3 regions of the Paenibacillus sp. FSL R10-2734 genome follow, and region 1 is predicted to be linked to each of the others. Evidence: predicted binding sites of a transcription regulator. Region 1 holds the regulator's gene; each other region holds the start of a gene.
The links. Region 1 encodes Rex, which represses fermentation and respiration genes when NADH is low (regulators of the CRP and FNR family bind a similar motif). Its sites were predicted from a motif close to TTGTGAAATATTTCACAA; they were not measured.

Region 1 (6,497 bases):
AGGTTGGCCTTGCAATTATAGAAGAAGACCGGTCCATCTCCCGGGTATATGGTTCCTACGTCAAGCCCGGAACGCCGATACCTCCTTTTATAACTGGTCTGACGGGGATTACCGACGATGATGTAAAGGATGCGCCTGAGCTGGATGAGATGATGATGGAGCTTGTTCCGCTGTTGGATGATGTTGTGCTTGTAGGGCATAATGTCGCATTCGATTTCCATTTTTTGCAAAATGCTTTAGATCGATGTGGATATCTGCCATTTCAAGGACGGATTTTGGATACGATTGATTTTCTGAAAATCTGCTTTCCTTCTCTCACATCCTATCAACTAGGATCGGTCAGTTCCCATTTTGGAGTGACACATGATCGCCCACATCAGGCAGACAGTGATGCACTTGCAACTGCTCTTGTATTGCTGAAATGTCTGGAGGAGCTCTACGATTTGCCTCTGCTGATCATCCAGAGACTTTGTGAGCTGTTTACCGAAGAGGATAGTGATTTAGGTTGGTATTTTGATGGTCTACTGCGTGAACGGGAAGCGGAGACGCTTCAGCCCGAAGGTGATCTGACTTTCTATCGTCAATTAGCGCTTGCTGTGGGAGACTGGAATGAGTTAGCTTCTCCTAGGGATGGGCATGGTGAGAATCCGTTAGAGAATTTATCTTTTACAGATTATATGGATGAAGTAACTAAACGGCTTAAAGACACTTTACCGCAGTATGAAAGCCGAGAAGCTCAGGATATTATGATCAATGATGTGATGACGGCACTTGCTGAAGACAAACATCTTCTGATCGAAGCAGGAACAGGAACCGGCAAATCGCTTGGTTATTTGTTGCCTGCTATTTATCAAAGCGTTCGCACCGATCAAAAGGTCATGGTCAGCACTCATACCATTAATTTGCAGGACCAATTACGGGAGCGAGATATTCCTTTGTTAACGCAGGTAGTTCCTTTTCCATTTAAAGCTGCGATTTTTAAAGGTAGAGGACATTATTTGTGTCTGCGTAAGTTTGAACATAAAATTAACAAAAAGGACTTTATAAGCCCAAGGGAAGACGCGCTTACTGCGGCTCAGATGATCGTATGGCTGACTCAAAGTGAATCTGGAGATGATGAAGAGCTCAATTTAAGCGGTCGAGGCGGTGATTTCTGGGAGACGGTTGCAAGTGATACCGATTCCTGTCTAGGCCGTTCGTGTCCATGGTTCCGCAAATGTTATTATCACCGGGCTAAGCACGAAGCGGGTATTGCTGACGTGGTCATTACGAACCATTCTAAGCTGTTCGCGGATGTTAAGGCGGGTCATCAGTTGCTCCCAGCTTATGAGCATCTTGTGATTGATGAGGCCCATCATCTGGAGGATGTAGCTGGCAAGCATTTAGGTATGCATATGAAGCATTTCACGGTGGCGCATACGCTATCGCGTCTTTACAAAGATAGTCGAAACGGCCAGCTTCCTACTCTTCGCCAAATGCTTCAGTCATCAGGCAGCGAGGAAGCTTCTGAATGGAGCGGAGTCATTGATAGAATCTATCCAGATCTGCTTACCATAAAAGAAACCTGGGATCTACTTAGTGACAAACTGTTCAGCCTTTTGCCGGAACGCAGTGATGCAGCGGCGGGAGAAGCTGGACAATTAGTTATGCGTTTACTTCCTGCTCGGAAACCGAAAGATTGGGATGAATTGGTTGCTTTAGAGAATACTATAAATCTGACATTAAGTGAAATTATCCGTAAGGGTGATAAAATGCTTAATGAGATGCGCGATCAAGAAGGCCAATCATCATCAGACAGTCTAGTTACCGATATTAGCGGCTTATTCAAGGATTTAGCTTCTATACGTGAGCAAATACGGTTTTTTATGGGATTAAACGACGAGAATGTAGTATATTGGCTGGAGGCGAATGGAAATTATCGCAGCAAATCGCTACAGATGTATGCCGTCCCTGTTGATGTAAGTACCCAGCTTAAGGATCTCTTCTTCGATAAGAAGAAAAGTATCGTGTTAACCTCAGCGACGCTCTCAGTCGATAAATCTTTTCAGTTTATGATTGATAATCTAGGATTAAATGAGGCTGCCGAAGAAGGGCGACTGATGACATCGCTACTACCTTCACCATTTAAATATCGGGAACAGGCACTGCTGGTTATTCCGCGTGATTTTCCTAGTGTGAAGGGTAGTGTGGGAGATGCACGTTTTGTGGATACACTCGTTCAGTCGCTAGCGGAAACGGCGGTAACAACCCGCGGGCGGATGCTTGTCCTGTTTACCTCTTACAAGATGCTGCGCCAGGTTTATGATCCTCTGAAAGAGGCTCTAGCCTCACAGGAGATTACGGTGCTAGGTCAAGGTGTGGAAGGGGGCAGCCGCAGCAAGCTTATCCGCCGTTTTCAGGACAGTGCAGCCTCAGTTCTGCTAGGAACAAGCAGCTTCTGGGAGGGTGTAGATATTCCGGGTGAAGCGCTAACCTGTTTGGCCATCGTGAGGCTCCCATTCCAACCGCCGAATCATCCACTAGCGGAAGCGAAGTCGGAGTTATTGCAAGCCCAGAAAAAGAATCCGTTCATGAAGTTGTCTGTTCCTCAGGCAGTTATTCGCTTTAAGCAAGGATTCGGAAGACTGGTACGGACAGCGCAGGATCGGGGTATTGTTATTGTTTATGACACAAGGGTTATAGAATCTCACTATGGGAAGTATTTCCTTTATTCACTGCCTGGCCCGAAAATGGAGCATATGCTAACGGATCAAATGGTTCCTCGTATAGCAGAGTGGTTGGAGGACGGAGGCGTTTCCCGAAACGTATAACTTCAGTTTGTGATCACTCTACAAATGAAGGGCGGTATAAGAATTAAGAATACCGCTCTTCATTGAGACGAGGTACGGAATTTTTGTTAGGATTTGAAAAAAAGTAATAACTAATTTAGGAGGCATATTATGAAATCGGATAAAATATCAGAAGCTGTCGTTCGCAGACTTCCTGTGTACTTGCGTTTTTTAAATGATCTTCAGAATCGTGAAATATTAACCGTTTCCTCTCAGGAGCTTGGTCAAAAGCTTGATCTAAATCCCGCTCAAATCCGTAAAGATTTGGCTTATTTCGGTGATTTCGGAAGAAAAGGTATTGGTTATGATGTTGCTTATCTTATAGAAAAAATTCGTCATATCTTGAAGCTTGATCAACAGCTGAATGTGGCTTTGGTAGGAGCAGGTAATCTTGGTCATGCCTTGTCTAATTACAACGCATATTTGAAGGATACCATGAAGATTACTGCTATATTTGACTCCTATGCCCCTAAGGTTGGGCGGAAAATCAACTCACTGACTGTGCAACCAATGGAGGAGCTGGCAAAGACGGTCCGCGAGCAAGGTATTCGAATTGGGATTATTACAGTGCCTAATTCAGAAGCGCAGAATGTTGCGGATATTCTCATTGAAGCAGGAATTGAGGCGATTTTGAATTTTGCGCCAGTGATTCTAAAAACACCACCGAATATCCGGGTTCATGCGGCCGATTTTACAACGGATTTGCAAAGCCTTGCTTATTACCTGAAAGACGGAAAGGAAGAAAGTAGAAATGAAGAGCAATAAAACTATAATCAAGGGCGGGCGTTTTCTAATTCCGGGAACGGATGAGCCGGTTCTGAGCGGATATATGACTATTGAAGATGATTTGATCACTTACATAGGAAAAGAAGAGCCTTTGATTGAAGATGGTGTGCAAGTGGTTGATGGCAGTCGTCTACTGTTCATGCCAGGTCTTGTAAACACACACGGCCATGCCGCAATGTCGTTACTACGTGGTTATGGAGACGATTTAGCACTTCAGGTGTGGCTTCAGGAGAAGATGTGGCCGATGGAGGAAAAGTTCACCGGAGAAGATGTATACTGGGGAACCTCCTTGTCTGTACTAGAAATGCTAAAGGGTGGGACTACAACCTTCTTGGATATGTATGATCATATGGACCGAGTAGCTGAGGTAGTCGAATTGTCAGGTATCCGTTCCGTACTGATGCGCGGCGTAATAGGCCTATGTCCAGAGGAAGTACAGAATCATAAGCTTGCGGAAGCGATTTCTTTTGCACGTAACTGGCATGGGAAGGCTGACGGCAGAATTACGACGATGATCTCACCACACGCCCCATATACCTGCCCACCGGACTTTTTTGTTAAGTTTGTACAGGCGGCACATGATTTGGATTTACCGATGCATACCCATATGTCCGAAACGAAACGTGAAGTGGAGCAGAATGTGGTGGATTATGGACTGCGTCCTGTAGCGCATCTTGAGAAGCTTGGAATGTTCACACGGCCGTCTATTGTTGCTCATGGCGTTCATTTGAATGATGAAGAGATCGAGATTCTGGCTCGTCATAATGTAGGTGTGTCACATAACCCAGGGAGTAACCTTAAACTGGCCAGTGGAGTGGCTAGAGTGCCGGATCTTCTAAAAGCTGGAGTGAAGGTGTCTCTGGGTACAGATGGCGCGGCAAGTAATAACAACTTGGATATGTTTGAAGAAATGCGTCTTGCAGCGCTCATCCATAAAGGTGTAAGCGGTGATCCTACGGCTGTTCCAGCTCCTGAAGCGCTGCGTATGGCTACGGAGTATGGCGCAAAGTCTATCTTTTTAAATGATGTGGGTAGACTCGCTGTAGGCATGAAAGCTGACTTTATCGCCATTGATATAGACCAGCCGCATTTGCTGCCACACACAGATCTGTTGTCTCATGCTGTATACTCTGCCAGTGCCAAGGATGTTGAGCATGTATGGGTGAACGGTAAACAAGTAGTGAAACAGGGACAATGCGTAACGCTAGATGAGGAAGCTATCCGTCGTAAGGCACAAGAATCCTTTGATGGTCTGCTCAAGCGCTAGTCTATAATAATAGTGAATAACTGAAAGGCTGTGACTTCTGCGTTTGCAAAAGTTACGGCCTTTTGTGTAAATATAGGAATTTATGACTAGATAATGTTGGATGGATATGAAACTTTGGATAAACATACGGGTGTGTTATATAATCAAAAAAGATATATTACTAGAAAGGGAGCTGCACCTTGAAGAAAAGGAAAAAATGGATCCTCCTGGGATCAGTTCTGATTCTGCTCCTTCTGTTTGGACTTATCCAGTTCTATGCTTATATTATGAAAGATCAATGGAACGAGCGAGATATCGCTAAGGGTGTCGCCAAAACCAGTGCTGGTCTGACAGAGGTAACTAAAGCACAGAAATCCGTGTGGGATGAAAATGGGGTGTACTGGGTCTTAACAGGGAAGAATGAAGCCGGGACCGAGTTGATGGTATGGGTACGCTTTACTGTAGATGGGAAGTTTGCTGAGGGTGCCGATGCAGTTTATGCTGAGGAACTGAGTAAAGGGACCTCTGAAGCGAAGATGCGAAGCATTATAAAAGCCGATCTTCCGGACATTACCATTGAGCGATTGTTGCCGGGGGTATATAACGGAGAATATGCTTGGCAGCTTTTTTATAAACAAAGCGGTCGGTATTATTATCAATTTTATCGCTTCTCAGATGGGGCACGATTGGGTGAAGGATACAGTTTGCCTAGCCGCTAAGAGTGAGAAAAGTACTTTAGGAGAACAAGCGGACTATTTATGGTTCGCTTTTTTTCGTTCCAACGGCATACTGAATGATATACTTATAGTGTATAGAATGTGTTATACTATAAGGGCGGGTTTTAATATTATGATTTAAAAATACATGAAAAAGTAGGCCTGTTAATGATGAATAACGGCCCTTTTTTGTCGAAATAAATCAATATATTTTATGAAATGGAAACAATTAAAAAATAAAATTTTAAATATCTTCACACTTTTTTTCAATTTCGTATATACACCTATGATATACTACTGTTTGTAATTAGAAAGGCATTAACAGAACATTAGGCTCTGATGAGCTCTGAACTAGCTATGATTATTGATCATTCTGTTTACATTTTGTCATCTTTGAGAGGAGGACGTTTCTTGAAACTACGTCTAGTACCTGTACTGATAACGTCTCTACTGTCGGCTACTGTATTGTTTGGAGGATTCTTTTTATATCGTCAGTTTGCTTTACAGGAACCACTTCAAAAGATTGTATCCGGATATGATGGAGTAAATGATTCACATATTAGTATTAACCGCGATGAGGTCACATTGAAACTTGATTTGCAGCCAGGCACGAATTTACGCGATCTGGTAACGTATGTTTCCAAAGAAGGGAAATCCGTGATTGATGGACGTAAGCTTAAACTGGATGTGGAGCAAAATTCAAGTGAACTACTGGATGATTACTGGGATAAAGCGATGTTCTCTGTAGCTGAAGCCATGGAGAGCCGTAAATATACGATTATACCTACTGAACTTGATAGATTGAAAGAGCAAAATTCGGAATATAAAAATGTGATAGCATCTACTGAAATCGACGACAACAATGTGTACGTAAGCTTGAGTAATGGGAAAGAAAGTAAATTTATTATTTTGCCGCGAAAA
Region 2 (6,497 bases), 2.0 Mb from region 1:
AAAACTCAGGATTCTGCTCCATAAGGTCTTCAAAATGATCCACGGATACTTGTGTAACTAAATATTTTTCCCAATAATGACGGTCCGCATGGGGGAGCCATAACATCTCCGAACCTCTACCCATATTGCGGGCATGAATTCTCGCTAATGCCTCTGCTATCCTCGGCGACCAGTTAACACCAGATGGAGGAGATTTAACACTCCCTAAATCTTCTATCACCATCCATCTTGGCGCATCTGTTTCTATATCCAATGAAAAAGCGGCAGGCGTGTTCCGATGGCCTTGATCAGTTAACGTTTTCATTGCCATGCGTTCTTTTAGAGCCGCCTCTTTAAATATCACATTTTCCTTTTCACCATTTTCGTAGGTAACCTCTAAACGATGTACCTCCGCACCTGACCAGCCACGTTCCGCTTCTGTCATAAACCCATTCTCTAAATGACATATCTTTCCGCGTTGAAGTATCTCGGCTAAGCCTTGAGCAATTATGATCATATTTTGTTCCAAATTCATCTGTACTTCCTCCGGTATTGATCATCAGATTCGAACGATCCCCTGCATCTCGTATGGATAATCAATCTGCTTCTTAACCGAATTCATTGCTGCTTCACCAGCCAAATATGAAATCAGATATAACCCCAGATCAATGGAAGTGGAAACTCCACCGCCAGAAATCACATTGCCATCATGCACAATACGAGTCTCCACCACTTCTTCACAATAGGGTTTTAGTAATTCATAAGCAGATGGATGAGTAGTGGCTTTTTTCCCTTCTAACAACCCCGCAGCCCCAAGCAGCAGTGAGCCTGTGCAGACTGACACCTTATAAGGAACATTGTGAGCTCCTGCAATCCACGCGACAAAAGCCTCATCATAACGGAGTTTACGTGTCCCCATCCCTCCAGGCACAAATACCATATCGTACGCCGAAAGCTCTGGCAGCACTTTTCCAGCTTTAACTGTGAATCCTAACTCATCCGTCACTTCCTCTGAAGCTGCACATATATCCCAAGACAAATCTTTGCCTATTTCAAATTGTCCCAATCGATAAATAACATCATAAAACCCGGCAAAATCCAAGAACGTAATCCCGTCAAAAAGTATAAAGGCGATTTTCAAATTCGCACTCTCCTCTTTATGGCTTGGTTAGGATAATAGGCTCACCTTTAGTCACAATAATCGTATGTTCAAACTGCGCTACCCGGCCTTCGTCTACAACACTCAGCGTCCACCCATCCGATTGCTGCTCCACGTAGTCTGCTCCAGTAGAGAGGAAGGGTTCAACCGTAATCACCTGTCCCTCTTTTAACACTGTAGTCACTCTAGGATTATAGAAAGGTAAAATTTCAAAAGGCTTCTCATGCAATGATTTTCCGATCCCGTGACTGCACAGATTACGCACTACTCTATATCCGTGCTTCCGAGCTTCGAGCTCCATCATTCTACCAATCTCATTGACCTTCATCCCTGCTCTCAGATGATTGATCACACTCATCATAGTTTCTTCTGTACTCCGGCACAGACGCAGAATATCGTCATTATAGGGCGGCAATTGAAAAGAAACCCCGGCGTCCCCATAATAACCATTCAGCTCAGCAGATACATCAATATTGATCAAATCTCCGGCATTAATCACTCTAGGACCAGGAATGCCATGAGCAACCTCTTCATTCACACTGATGCAGGTGCTGCCTGGGAAATTATACGCTTTCATCGGGGCTGATGATGCTCCGAATTGCGCTAGAATTTCAGCACCTATACTATCAAGCTCCGCTGTTGTCATGCCAGGCGTTACTTTCTTTTTCATCTCGGCAATGGTGTGTCCTACCACTTTTCCTATCGCTTTTAGCCCTTCTAAATCTTGTACAGTATCACTCGTCATCTATCACACATTCCTCTCTAATCTGGTAATAAGCGTGGAATCCTTCAATAAAAAAACATAATCCAATTATAACAGTGTCTTTAAATATAGAGAAACGTCTTTCCGAACAGTTATAAAAAAGACTACAACCTGCCCCTTAATGAGTGGTTCTAGTCTTAAAGAATCAAGTAAATATGTAGAGATACTATCATACCATTAAACTTAAATCGTTGCGCCTACCGTTCTCAGCCAAGCATCTGCAATAAGTGCATGGCCCGCAGGTGAAGGGTGTACTCCATCCGGAGCCCAGTAAGCTGGTTCCGCTTTCACTGATGCCGCAGCAAACAGACCATCCAGTGGAACAAGCAGAGCACCATATTCACGTGCCAGTTCACGTACGATGTGAATTTTAGGATCCAGATCTTGGCGCCAAGCTCTACGATCTTCGGGTACAGGCAACACGAACGGCTCAATAAGGACTAATTTGGCGTTCAGTGATTTCTGAGACCGTTCGATCAGGTTACGATACGCAGCTTCAAATTGTTCAGGCGTTGTCTCCTGACCAGAATCAAAGCGGCGCCATGTGTCGTTAATACCAATATAAATAGACACCCAAGTCGGCTTCAGATCCAGACAATCCTTATCCCAGCGTCCCTGCAAATCTACTGCACGGTTGCCGCTGATTCCGCGGTTATAGAACGTAAGATTCTTCTCGGGGTATAAATGTCCCAGACGAGCGGCGATCATCAATGCATAACCTACACCAAGCGATGAAGCGTCTGCATAATCGCGACCCCAATCCGTTATGCTGTCGCCTTGAAACAAAATGACATCGTTTTGTTGGAATAACATCATGTAATCCTCCTCTAACTACCTCTGTTAATATTAGCCAATCTATTATATCAAAAAACAATGAATACAGCCTAGTATGAAAACGTTGACAATACATGGTGGCTAATACGTCAAAAAAACCTGCTCAGATTTGAGCAGGTTCTCCAATTATAAAATTAATAAGCTAAGCTAAACAATCCTTTAATGTGGGACAAGTAACGAATATTACTTGCTTCCTTCATCAGGGTTGCAGGCAAACCTTTTAACGGAGTAGAGCTAGCACCAACGATAGCTACGCCATCTTTACGACCTAAGCTCGCAAGCGTACCTGAGTTGATCGGACTAAAGGATTCAAATGATTTATCCTTCAAGAACGCGTAAAGATTGTACCCGATCAATTCGCCCATTTGCCAAGCGATTTGTGCAGTTGGTGGATATGGACGACCATCTTCGGCAAAAACAACTGCGCTGTCGCCAGCAACGAATACGTCTTTGTGTGATGTGGATTGCAAGAATTCATTCACCGTTGCACGACCACGATTCACTTCAAGACCAGATTCACCAATAAGTGGATTTCCTTGTACGCCACCAGTCCACACGAACGTGTTAGCAATAATTTTTTGACCATCTTTCAAGTCAATTACATTATCCTCTACATTCGTAACAGGTAGACCTGTCAAGAATTGAACACCACGTTTTTCTAGACTTGCCACTGCGCGTTCGATCAGTGCATCTGGCAATACTGGAAGAATCTTTGGACCTGCTTCTACCAGCATTAGTTTAATTTCTTTTGGATCCACGCCATATTTCTTAGTGAGCGTTGGCAACACATCAGCAATCTCACCAACAAGCTCAACACCTGTTAAGCCACCGCCGCCGATTAGGATGCTTGCATCCGCAGCATTTTTCGACTTCGCATATTCACGGATACGCTCATCAATATGCCGATGAATTCGGTTAGCATCCGCTGCCGATTTCAATACCATGCTGTATTGCTCAAGACCTGGAATGCCAAAATAAGCCGTAGTGCTTCCTAGACCCACAACCAGAGCATCGTAGGATAGTGTCACACCATCAGATAGTGTAATTTGTTTGTTCTCAACAGAAAAAGAATTGACTTTCGCGATTTTCAGATCGATATCTTTACCTGCAAAAAGCTTAGTTAGTGGCATAGCAACAGCACCTTCTGCAACACTACCCGCTGCAAGACGATGCAATTCTGTAATAATTTGATGTGTAGGAAATTGATTAACGACTGTAATTTTAGCTTCGTCTTTCTTCAGATACTTGCGTACAGTTAAGGCGCTTAGTAGACCACCATAACCCGCTCCTAGAATGACAATATGTTTAGACATGATGTTTCCTCCGTCCTTACGAATGAGATATGAAAATTATTATTTCTGTTGACTGCGTTCGCCAGCTACTTGAAGATAAGCATTTACGAAACGGAAAAGCTTCTGTGCTTGTGGATCTTTCATCATCTTCATAAGACCAAAGACACCGATCACATCATTGCTTTCATTCGCACGATCTTGTGCTTCGATCACTGTAGCTGCCATATTCTTCGCCGAATGCACCACAGGTTCAGCAAGTTCTTTAATTGCACTTACCGTATCACTTTTCAAGACGTCATCCGCAGCGACAGTTTGAACAAAGTCATATGACTTTGTGAGCACGCCGACAAGCTCTGTTAATTTTGGCAACTGTTCCACTAAGACAGTTAAGGATTCCTGAACTTCCGGTTTCAATAGCTGCTCCAGAACATTCATTTGTTCTTTTGTGACAGCTAAATTTGGTGATTCTTGTTCAGGTTGTGTTTGAGTGATTGTTTCTGACATATCCGAATCTCCTCTGCAAATAAGCTTTGCTGCTTAATAGTAATAAAAAAAATAACTTTTAACGCCATATTTCTATTATAGCACTTATCAAGTTATAAATGTCACAAAGTTTTTGGATTTTAGCAAAGTTTTGTGATTTTTATTACATTAAAAAAGATTGTTCAAATTAAATGCAATCCGTGAACGCTTAAGTAATTAATGTTTATGGTGTAAATCGATTCAAATTGGTCTCCACTTTCAACAAAGCTGTCACCGTATCCAGATTCTCCTTCATTGGAAGCAATCTAAAATACAAAGAACGAACGAAATTCTTTGTATTCACACGAGCAACATACTGACCGCGGCTTCTTGGCCATCCCCCACATTGCTCCAGACTGACGATCCAATCGAGAATAGACTGCTGTGGAAGTAAATTATGATCTATGATTGTTGCAACAATAGTAGCGATACGTTCATCTTCATCGTCACTAAATATGTATTGATCGTTGTAAAGCATTCTTTGGAGGACTGCCAGAACCTCTTCCCTCACAGCCGCATCACTCTCCGAGCACAGAACCAGTTCATCCAAGGCATCTGCGCCATGGGCTGCTGCGTGTGCCCAGCCTTCTTCATCCATAAATCCTCGTAGATCCTTTTCTTCCTCATAATATCGAATCAGAGATTCCTTCACATTAGTAAACACTGCGTTATCTAAAAACGCCTGTTCCCTATGTCGCTGAAGAATAAGCGCAACGACAAGCACAGAGAACGTTCTTGTGTACACAGTCTGATCTTCTTTACTGCCAATGTGATAGAACAAATGCTGCTCGTCAAGGAGAATCAAGAGAAGTTCACGAAGCTCCGCATCACTAAACCATTGTTTCTCGTTAATCCATTTGTAAAAGGTAGAATAGATCAAGTCATCTCGTAACACCGGCTGTGGATCTCCTATATACTCAAGCATCAGCTTCACATAATCTCTTAGCTGCTCCCCACTTCTAAGCTCGTAATTGTTCTCTTCGATTCTTTGCAGGTCTATTATCAATTGCTCTCTAGTATCGTTCAACATTCCCACCCTTTCATTAATAACATATCCTAATATCCTAATTTACATCCTAATATTTTACAATACATAGTTTATTCTTCACATTCTCCAAAGCACTTGAAAGCTGAATCCACATGAAGTGAACTTAGTCATTGACGAACATAATTAACTGTGCTATTTTGAGTTAGTAACTAATAGTTAGTTTATTAATAAATATCACTTATTTATAATTCACAACCAAACACATACACATATGGAGGAATAACTCATGAGCGCTTTTACAGAATTAATTGAATCCCGCAGGTCTGCTATGAATTTTGTTGAGGGGGTAAAGATCCCTCAGAATGAATTAGAGGAAATGTTCTCTTATGCCAGATTGGCGCCATCGGCTTATAATCTTCAACATGCTAACTATAAAGTTGTAGCTGATGAGAATTTAAAAGAAGAGATTCGCAAGGCGGCTTACGGTCAATATAAAATACACTCCGCTTCTGCGGTAATTGTGGTACTCGGAGATAAGAATGCTTATCTGAAAGCTCCAGAAATCTTCGGTGGACTTAAAGCTTTAGGAGCGATGAGTCAAGAGGCTTATGATGCTGAGATAGAAACGATTAACAATGCTTACATAGGAAATGATGCTTTTCAAAGAGATGAAGCAATACGTAATGCTTCCCTGTCTGCCATGCACTTCATGCTGATTGCCAAAGATAAAGGCTGGGATACGTGCCCAATGATCGGCTTCGATCCTGAAGCGATTCAATCCACCTTAAATCTACCCGATAATATGGTGCCTGTGATGCTGATTACTATCGGCAAAGACAAGAAACATAAAATCAGACCACGTGGCTATCGCAAGCCGGTCAATGAATTCGTTGAATTTATTTGAGCATAAAAAACATAAACCAGCCCATCCGAAGTCGTCATATCGGTTGGGCTGGTTTT
Region 3 (6,497 bases), 1.2 Mb from region 1:
TACTCCACTTTCAGTTTTGCCCAATCTCCGCGCTTTCCTTCATTCGGGGTAAAGATAGCTTTCAATTCGTACATTTCTCCCATGAATATCATCTCCTTTTTAATTGTACTGACCAGTCAGTTTAATCATATTCGGAACAATACGCATTGTCAAACGAATATATCCATCATTGCTTCGATTGTTAAGAAATGAGAACAACCTGAAAATTTAACACTTGGGGAGTGAAACAATGAAATACTTACTAGATGTCGGCAATCAACGAAAGCCAGCTTTGATCGAAGGTCATCTAAAAATGGGAGGCACCAATCCGGCGGGAGAGGAAATCAATGTGAATAGCGTGTATCTCACCCGCGGAGGAAAGCCGTGGCTGCCGGTTATGGGGGAGTTTCATTTCTCCAGGTTTCCTCACGGACAGTGGGAGGAAGAGCTACTGAAGATGAAAGCGGGTGGCATCCAGATCGTCGCTACGTATATATTCTGGATTTATCATGAAGAAATAGAGGGGCGCTTTGACTGGTCGGGAGACAAGGATCTTAGGAAATTTGTGCAGCTCTGCCAGAAGAACGGATTGGAGGTCCTTGTTCGCATAGGCCCATGGGCGCATGGCGAATGCCGTAATGGAGGCTTCCCGGATTGGATCTACGGAAGATGCGCGCTACGGACGAACGATGATGACTATTTGCGGTATGTTAAAAGGTTTTACGGGGAAATTGCCAAGCAGATTGAGAGGTTAGCCTTCCAAGACGGCGGCTCGATCGTCGGCTTGCAATTCGACAACGAGTTGACGGATAACCTCGAGCATTTGCGGACCTTAAAGAGTATCGCGCTAGGATTGGGCATGAAAGCTCCTTTATATACGGTTACAGGTTGGGGAGGCCCCGGTGGAGCACAAATTCCCAAGGACGAAATGCTGCCGCTATTCGGAGGTTATCCGGATCATCCTTGGGATAAGCATACAAACCAACTGCCTCCCGGACCGCATTATTTCTTCCATTCGGTACGCAACGATCCGAGCATCGGTAGCGATCTGTTCGGCGAGAAAGCCGTAGAAATTAAAGATTTGGAAGACATCGAACGTTACCCAGATGGCACCTGCGAGCTTGGGGGTGGCGTGCAAATTACCTATCATCGGCGTCCCCTCATACAGGCAGACGACGTCGGCGCGATGGCGATGATTAAGATTGCTAACGGGTGCAATCTGCTGGGCTATTATATGTATCATGGAGGAACCCAGCCGCTCGGAGAGCTTTCAACGATGCAAGAATCCAATCCCCAAGGCAATCAGTTGCCCGTACGGAGCTACGATTTCCAGGCGCCGCTCGGAGAGTTCGGCGAAGTCAGGGATTCCTATAGAATACTGAAGCGGCTTCATTTATTTCTGCACGATTTCGGAGATAGGCTGGCGCCCATGGCCGTGTTTTTTCCGCAAGTTCGGCCTTCATCCTTGGAAGATAACGAGACGGTGCGCGTCGTTGCGAGAGCGCGGGGGGATAGCGGCTTCCTGTTCTTCAACAACTACCAGAGACTGACGGAGATGAAAGATAAGGATGACGTACAGGTTGAATTGCGGTTACCCAGAGGTGGGCTGAACGTTCCTGCAACTGGATTTACACTCAAGAAGGACGGTTACTTCTTCTGGCCGTTCCATTTGGATATGGACGGTGTACGTTTGAAATTTGCGACTGCACAGCTGTTATGCCTGCTCCAAGGAGATGGGGAGACACTGTATGTGTTTTTCGAGGTTTCTGGCGTGCGCCCTGTATTCTCCTTCTATTCAGATACCGTTTCCGATGTCGAATTGAAAGAGGGAACTTTGGAACGGCAGGAAGGAACGCTCGCCGTTTCCGGTCTGAAGCCGGGATCTGGCTGCGAATTCACTGTTCGCTCTGTTTCCAGTCATGTCGTTAAGGTGCTGACAATAACTGAAGAGCAGTCGCTGCATCTGTGGAAAGGACGGGCATTTGGATGTGAACGGTTAATTCTATGTGAAGGAAACGTCGTGTTTAGGGAGAAAGATTTGCGCATTAGCGGGACAGAAGCCGGCAGGATGGCATTTGCTGTTTATCCTCCTGTCGAACATAGCATCACTTGTGAGGGAGTATCGTTGAAGTCTTCACAAGATGAAGAGGGGATATTTCAGGCGTTCAAGCCGAGCCTGCAAACTCGTGAAGTCGAATTCTCATGGAAGCGTACCCGCGATTCTTCGTTAAACGGAGAATTCTTCAAATATTTGTTCGAAGATGAGGGGGAAGAAGGAGCAGCTCCTGAATGGGAGATTCGCATAGATGCTTCGGCATTCGGTGAAGCGAACGAAATCACGTTGGTCGTCGATTTCGTGGGAGACGTAGTACAAGCCTATATTGCCGGACAATGCGTCGCGGATCAGTTCTATAACGGCGTACCTTGGAAAATAGGCTTAAAGAGATTTCGCGATCAATTGGCGAGCCATTCGATCGTTCTGAAAATTTCTCCTCTATTAAAAGAGAGAGACATTTACATGCCTTCCAGACCGTTGGAAGATCGTCGACCGGAGATTTTGGCGCTTTCTGCGGAAGCGGAGTATGTCATTAGCGTTGACAATGACAATCGGAGGGTTTAAAGGATTTGATCGATACGAATGTCGGTCAGCTGTTAATGGAACGGCTCAGGAAAGTGGAGAAAGTCATCCGAGAGGGAAGTTATGGAACAGATTGGGATACGCTCAGCAAATATACGATTCCCTCGTAGTACGAGGACCACGTCAGCACAAATGGAAACCAAGACAAGTTCAGTTATAAGGATTTTATTAATTTGCTCCCTCAGATCATCAGGTAATTATGCTAATTCATATGTGAAAAAATACGATTTTTAATTTAAAAACACTGATTATTTGAGTCAGTGTTTTTTTGTTGCAAAAGGGGATAATATGCATTACGGCAATAGAGACATGTCCTTGTCAGTTAGTAAGAAGCATCGGTTTAGAATGAGAAAATACAGTTTTTTGCTAACATCGAAATAGGATAAGACCCGTGACATCACATATACACTAATGAATCAATAGCACATTCGGGTACTTTTTGTGTTATTCACTGAGTTGTTAGAAAGATTTGTCCCTTTCTTGAACGTTTAAGAATTAAGAGATATCAGTGATTGAATTTATTGTAATTTAAGATAAGATAGTTTAAAATGTTGGGCCCATTTAGTAATTTAACTGCTGCTTCAGTATCAGGTATACAGGCTCGCCAACTCTTGCTTTGTGAAAACTTTCTCTTTTACATAGCAAAGAACGAGGACCGTCATACTAAAACGAACAGGCAACGATGTCGCTGAGCCTTGTTAAACCTAATATTGAATACAGCCCAAGATTTAGCAGGCCTAATCATAAGTATCAACTTATGACGAAAAATGAACAGAGTTTCAAGGGAGGCAGTAAAGAATGGCAATTGATACGGTGCTATGGAGCAGGCTGGTAACAGGCTTGACTCTCGGGTTCCACGTTATTTTTGCGACGATTGGCGTAGGTATACCGCTAATGATCGCTATTGCAGAGTTCATCGGAATCCGCAAGAAGGATCGACATTATACACTTATGGCGAAGAGATGGTCTCGAGGATTTGTCATTTCTGTAGCGGTTGGTGTCGTGACCGGCACAGCCATTTCACTACAATTAGCCCTGGTGTGGCCGAATTTTATGAAACTGGCTGGGAATGTTATTGCACTTCCGTTATTCATGGAAGTGTTCGCGTTCTTTTTTGAGGCTATCTTCCTGGGTATTTATTTGTATACATGGGATCGGTTCAAAAATCCGTATATTCATTGGCTGCTGACGATTCCGATTGTCTTCGGGGCAGGCATGTCTGCCGTTTTTATTACGACGGTGAACGGATTCATGAACCAGCCTGGAGGATTTGTCATGGAAGCAGGCCAATTCACAGCGATTGACCCGGTGCAAGCGATGCTGAATACGGCGACATTCTCCAAGGTGTTCCATGTATTAAGCTCGGCTTATTTGACAGGAGCTGCCTTGTTAGCCGGTATTGCAGCCTTTGCGATGCTGAGAAAAGGGGTATCCGCATACCACAAAAAATCCTTAAATCTCATGATGGCAGTTGTTTTGCTGTTCAGCTTGCTGAACACGTTAGCAGGAGATGTGTCCGCCAAGTTTTTGGCCGAGCATCAGCCGGAGAAGCTTGCAGCGGCAGAGTGGCATTTTGAGACGGGAAGCGGAGTGGATTTAGTTCTAATGGGATGGTTGAATGCAGAGCATGAAGTTCTAGGGGCTCTTCATCTGCCAAAAGTGCTCAGTTTTCTGGCCTTTGGAGACTTTAATGCAGAGGTAACGGGGCTGGAGGAATTCCCCAAGGATGAATGGCCACCGCTTCTCGTTCATTACCTGTTTGATTTAATGGCCGGAATCGGATTTGCTCTGCTCGCGATTTCGGCACTATATTTCCTGTTTGTGTTTTGGAAAAAGCGCAATGCGCTTAACAAGTGGATGCTTAGCATCATCGCACTGATCGCACCTCTAGCTTTTCTAGCTGTAGAGCTGGGGTGGTTTTATGCAGAAGTTGGGCGACAGCCGTGGATTATCCGTGGGTATATGCGTGTTGAGGAGGCTGCCACGACTTCACCGAATGTAAGAATTATATTCTTCGCCTTATTGCTCTTGTACATCGTACTCGGCAGTATGTGTGTAATCGTGCTAAGACGCTTGTTCAACAATAATCCGGCAGAAGTTGAGATGGAGAAATGGATGAAGGATCATCCTAATCAATCTACGGAAAAGGGGGGCACTGAGTGATGAGTTACGAATTGATTGGCATCTCGGTGCTCTGGCTGTTCTTGTACGGCTATTTAATTATAGCTTCCATTGATTTCGGAGCGGGATTCTTCGCTTTTTATGCACGTTTGACGAAGCAGGATCATTTGATTAATCGTCTGATTTCCCGTTATTTATCACCCGTTTGGGAGATCACAAATGTATTTTTTATCTTTTTCTACATTGGCATCGTCGGATTTTTTCCAGACACAGCCTATTATTATGGCTCCGCGCTACTTGTTCCGGGAAGCATTGCAGTTGTTCTTCTTGCGATTCGCGGTTCGTTCTATGCTTTTGAAAATTACGGTTCCAAGAAAAACATAGTATATCTTTTTTTGTACGGAGCTACAGGTTTGCTTATTCCAGCTTCGTTGTCAGTGGCGCTAACTTTGTCTGAAGGCGGCTTTATCTTGAAGCAGGGTGAGACGGTTTCTCTGGATTACTGGGCGCTGTTTACCAATCCGTTATCGTGGAGCATCGTTGGACTGGCAATCGTGTCCGTTTTGTTCATTAGCGGCTCATTTCTGACATTTTATGCTTCTCGGGCAGAGGATCATTCCGCGTTGAAGCTGATGCGGAACTATGCCCTGTTTTGGAGCACACCGACGATAATTCTCGCACTGACAGCATTTATCTATTTGGGTCAGCACAATGAGCGACATTTTCAAAATATGATGGATTTATGGTGGTTGCTGGCACTTTCCGTTGCTTTCTTCATGATCGCGATGTGGCTGTTATATAACGGACGCCGTTACGGATTAGCTTTCATATGCATCATGTTACAGTTTTTCACTGCCTTTTTCGCTTATGGGATTGGGCAATACCCTTATATTCTTGATCCGTATATCACGATTCAGAGCAGTGCAACTTCACCAGCAATGGGCTTAGCGTTAGTTGTTGTGTTTATCGGCGGTCTATGCCTGTTGATCCCATCCCTTATTCTGGTCTTCAAACTCTTCCTGTTTGATGCGGATTATGTAAAAGGGAAAAAATAATCTGATTGATCCATTACGCCATGTTTGAGGTTTCTCTACAAGCCTATAGATAAAGGAGGTGTGATCTGTGAATAGGAGATCCAGTCTGATTTCTCAGCAAATGTCTTCACAAAGGAAAAATATGGCCCTCCTCGCGCTCATTTCGCTCGCGCTTGGTACAGCTATTGTGAGTCAGGCTGGGCTGCTTGCTGAAGCAGTCCAACGAGTTTTTGTGGAGAGAGCTTCATTTTCATCGGTTATCATATTGCTCGGCATTCTTTTGGCTGTTATGGCTGTACGCACACTGTTATCGTATGGAAACGGTAAAGTTGGCTTGCATATGGCTGCCACTGCCAAGACAAATATGCGCGCAGCCGTGCTGCAAAAATTGACCCATGCTTCCATGCCTTCAACCCTTCGTGGACAGACAGGGGGGAAGGTCAGTATTGCTCTGGATGCTGTGGATGAGGCTGATAGTTATTTCAGTCAGTATATGCCGCGTATGATGGAAGCTGCTATCATCCCAATTCTGATTTTGGTCGTTACATTTACCCAACATGCCAACACAGGTTTCATTCTATTGTTTACAGCTCCTTTCATCCCACTGTTCATGATTTTGGTAGGGCTGAAAACGAAGAACAAATCCGAAGAAAAATATGCGCAACTGGCCGAGTTTTCAGGTACGTTTCTGGATTCTCTTCAAGGGCTGGTGACTTTGAAAATAT

Region 2: the regulator Rex is predicted to act here: its motif matches at 4,662-4,679, upstream of NSS67_RS21915 (DUF1641 domain-containing protein).
Region 3: the regulator Rex is predicted to act here: its motif matches at 3,234-3,251, upstream of NSS67_RS17985 (cytochrome ubiquinol oxidase subunit I).

Annotation. Positions count from the first base shown of each region.
Region 1 covers NZ_CP150170.1:2,955,281-2,961,777, forward strand. The annotation lists gene dinG (ATP-dependent DNA helicase DinG) at 1-2,810, shown strand, start outside; gene NSS67_RS12890 (redox-sensing transcriptional repressor Rex) at 2,940-3,593, shown strand; gene NSS67_RS12895 (amidohydrolase) at 3,580-4,881, shown strand; gene NSS67_RS12900 (DUF5590 domain-containing protein) at 5,061-5,579, shown strand; gene NSS67_RS12905 (hypothetical protein) at 5,988-6,497, shown strand, end outside.
Region 2 covers NZ_CP150170.1:4,997,780-5,004,276, forward strand. The annotation lists gene NSS67_RS21890 (phosphotransferase) at 1-514, opposite strand, end outside; gene NSS67_RS21895 (DJ-1/PfpI family protein) at 539-1,120, opposite strand; gene map (type I methionyl aminopeptidase) at 1,137-1,883, opposite strand; gene NSS67_RS21905 (SGNH/GDSL hydrolase family protein) at 2,085-2,717, opposite strand; gene NSS67_RS21910 (NAD(P)/FAD-dependent oxidoreductase) at 2,870-4,048, opposite strand; gene NSS67_RS21915 (DUF1641 domain-containing protein) at 4,088-4,531, opposite strand; gene NSS67_RS21920 (DUF2785 domain-containing protein) at 4,734-5,579, opposite strand; gene NSS67_RS21925 (nitroreductase family protein) at 5,824-6,441, shown strand.
Region 3 covers NZ_CP150170.1:4,109,644-4,116,140, reverse strand. The annotation lists gene NSS67_RS18000 (hypothetical protein) at 1-83, opposite strand, end outside; gene NSS67_RS17995 (beta-galactosidase) at 230-2,599, shown strand; gene NSS67_RS17990 (hypothetical protein) at 2,605-2,727, shown strand; gene NSS67_RS17985 (cytochrome ubiquinol oxidase subunit I) at 3,416-4,780, shown strand; gene NSS67_RS17980 (cytochrome d ubiquinol oxidase subunit II) at 4,780-5,793, shown strand; gene cydD (thiol reductant ABC exporter subunit CydD) at 5,861-6,497, shown strand, end outside.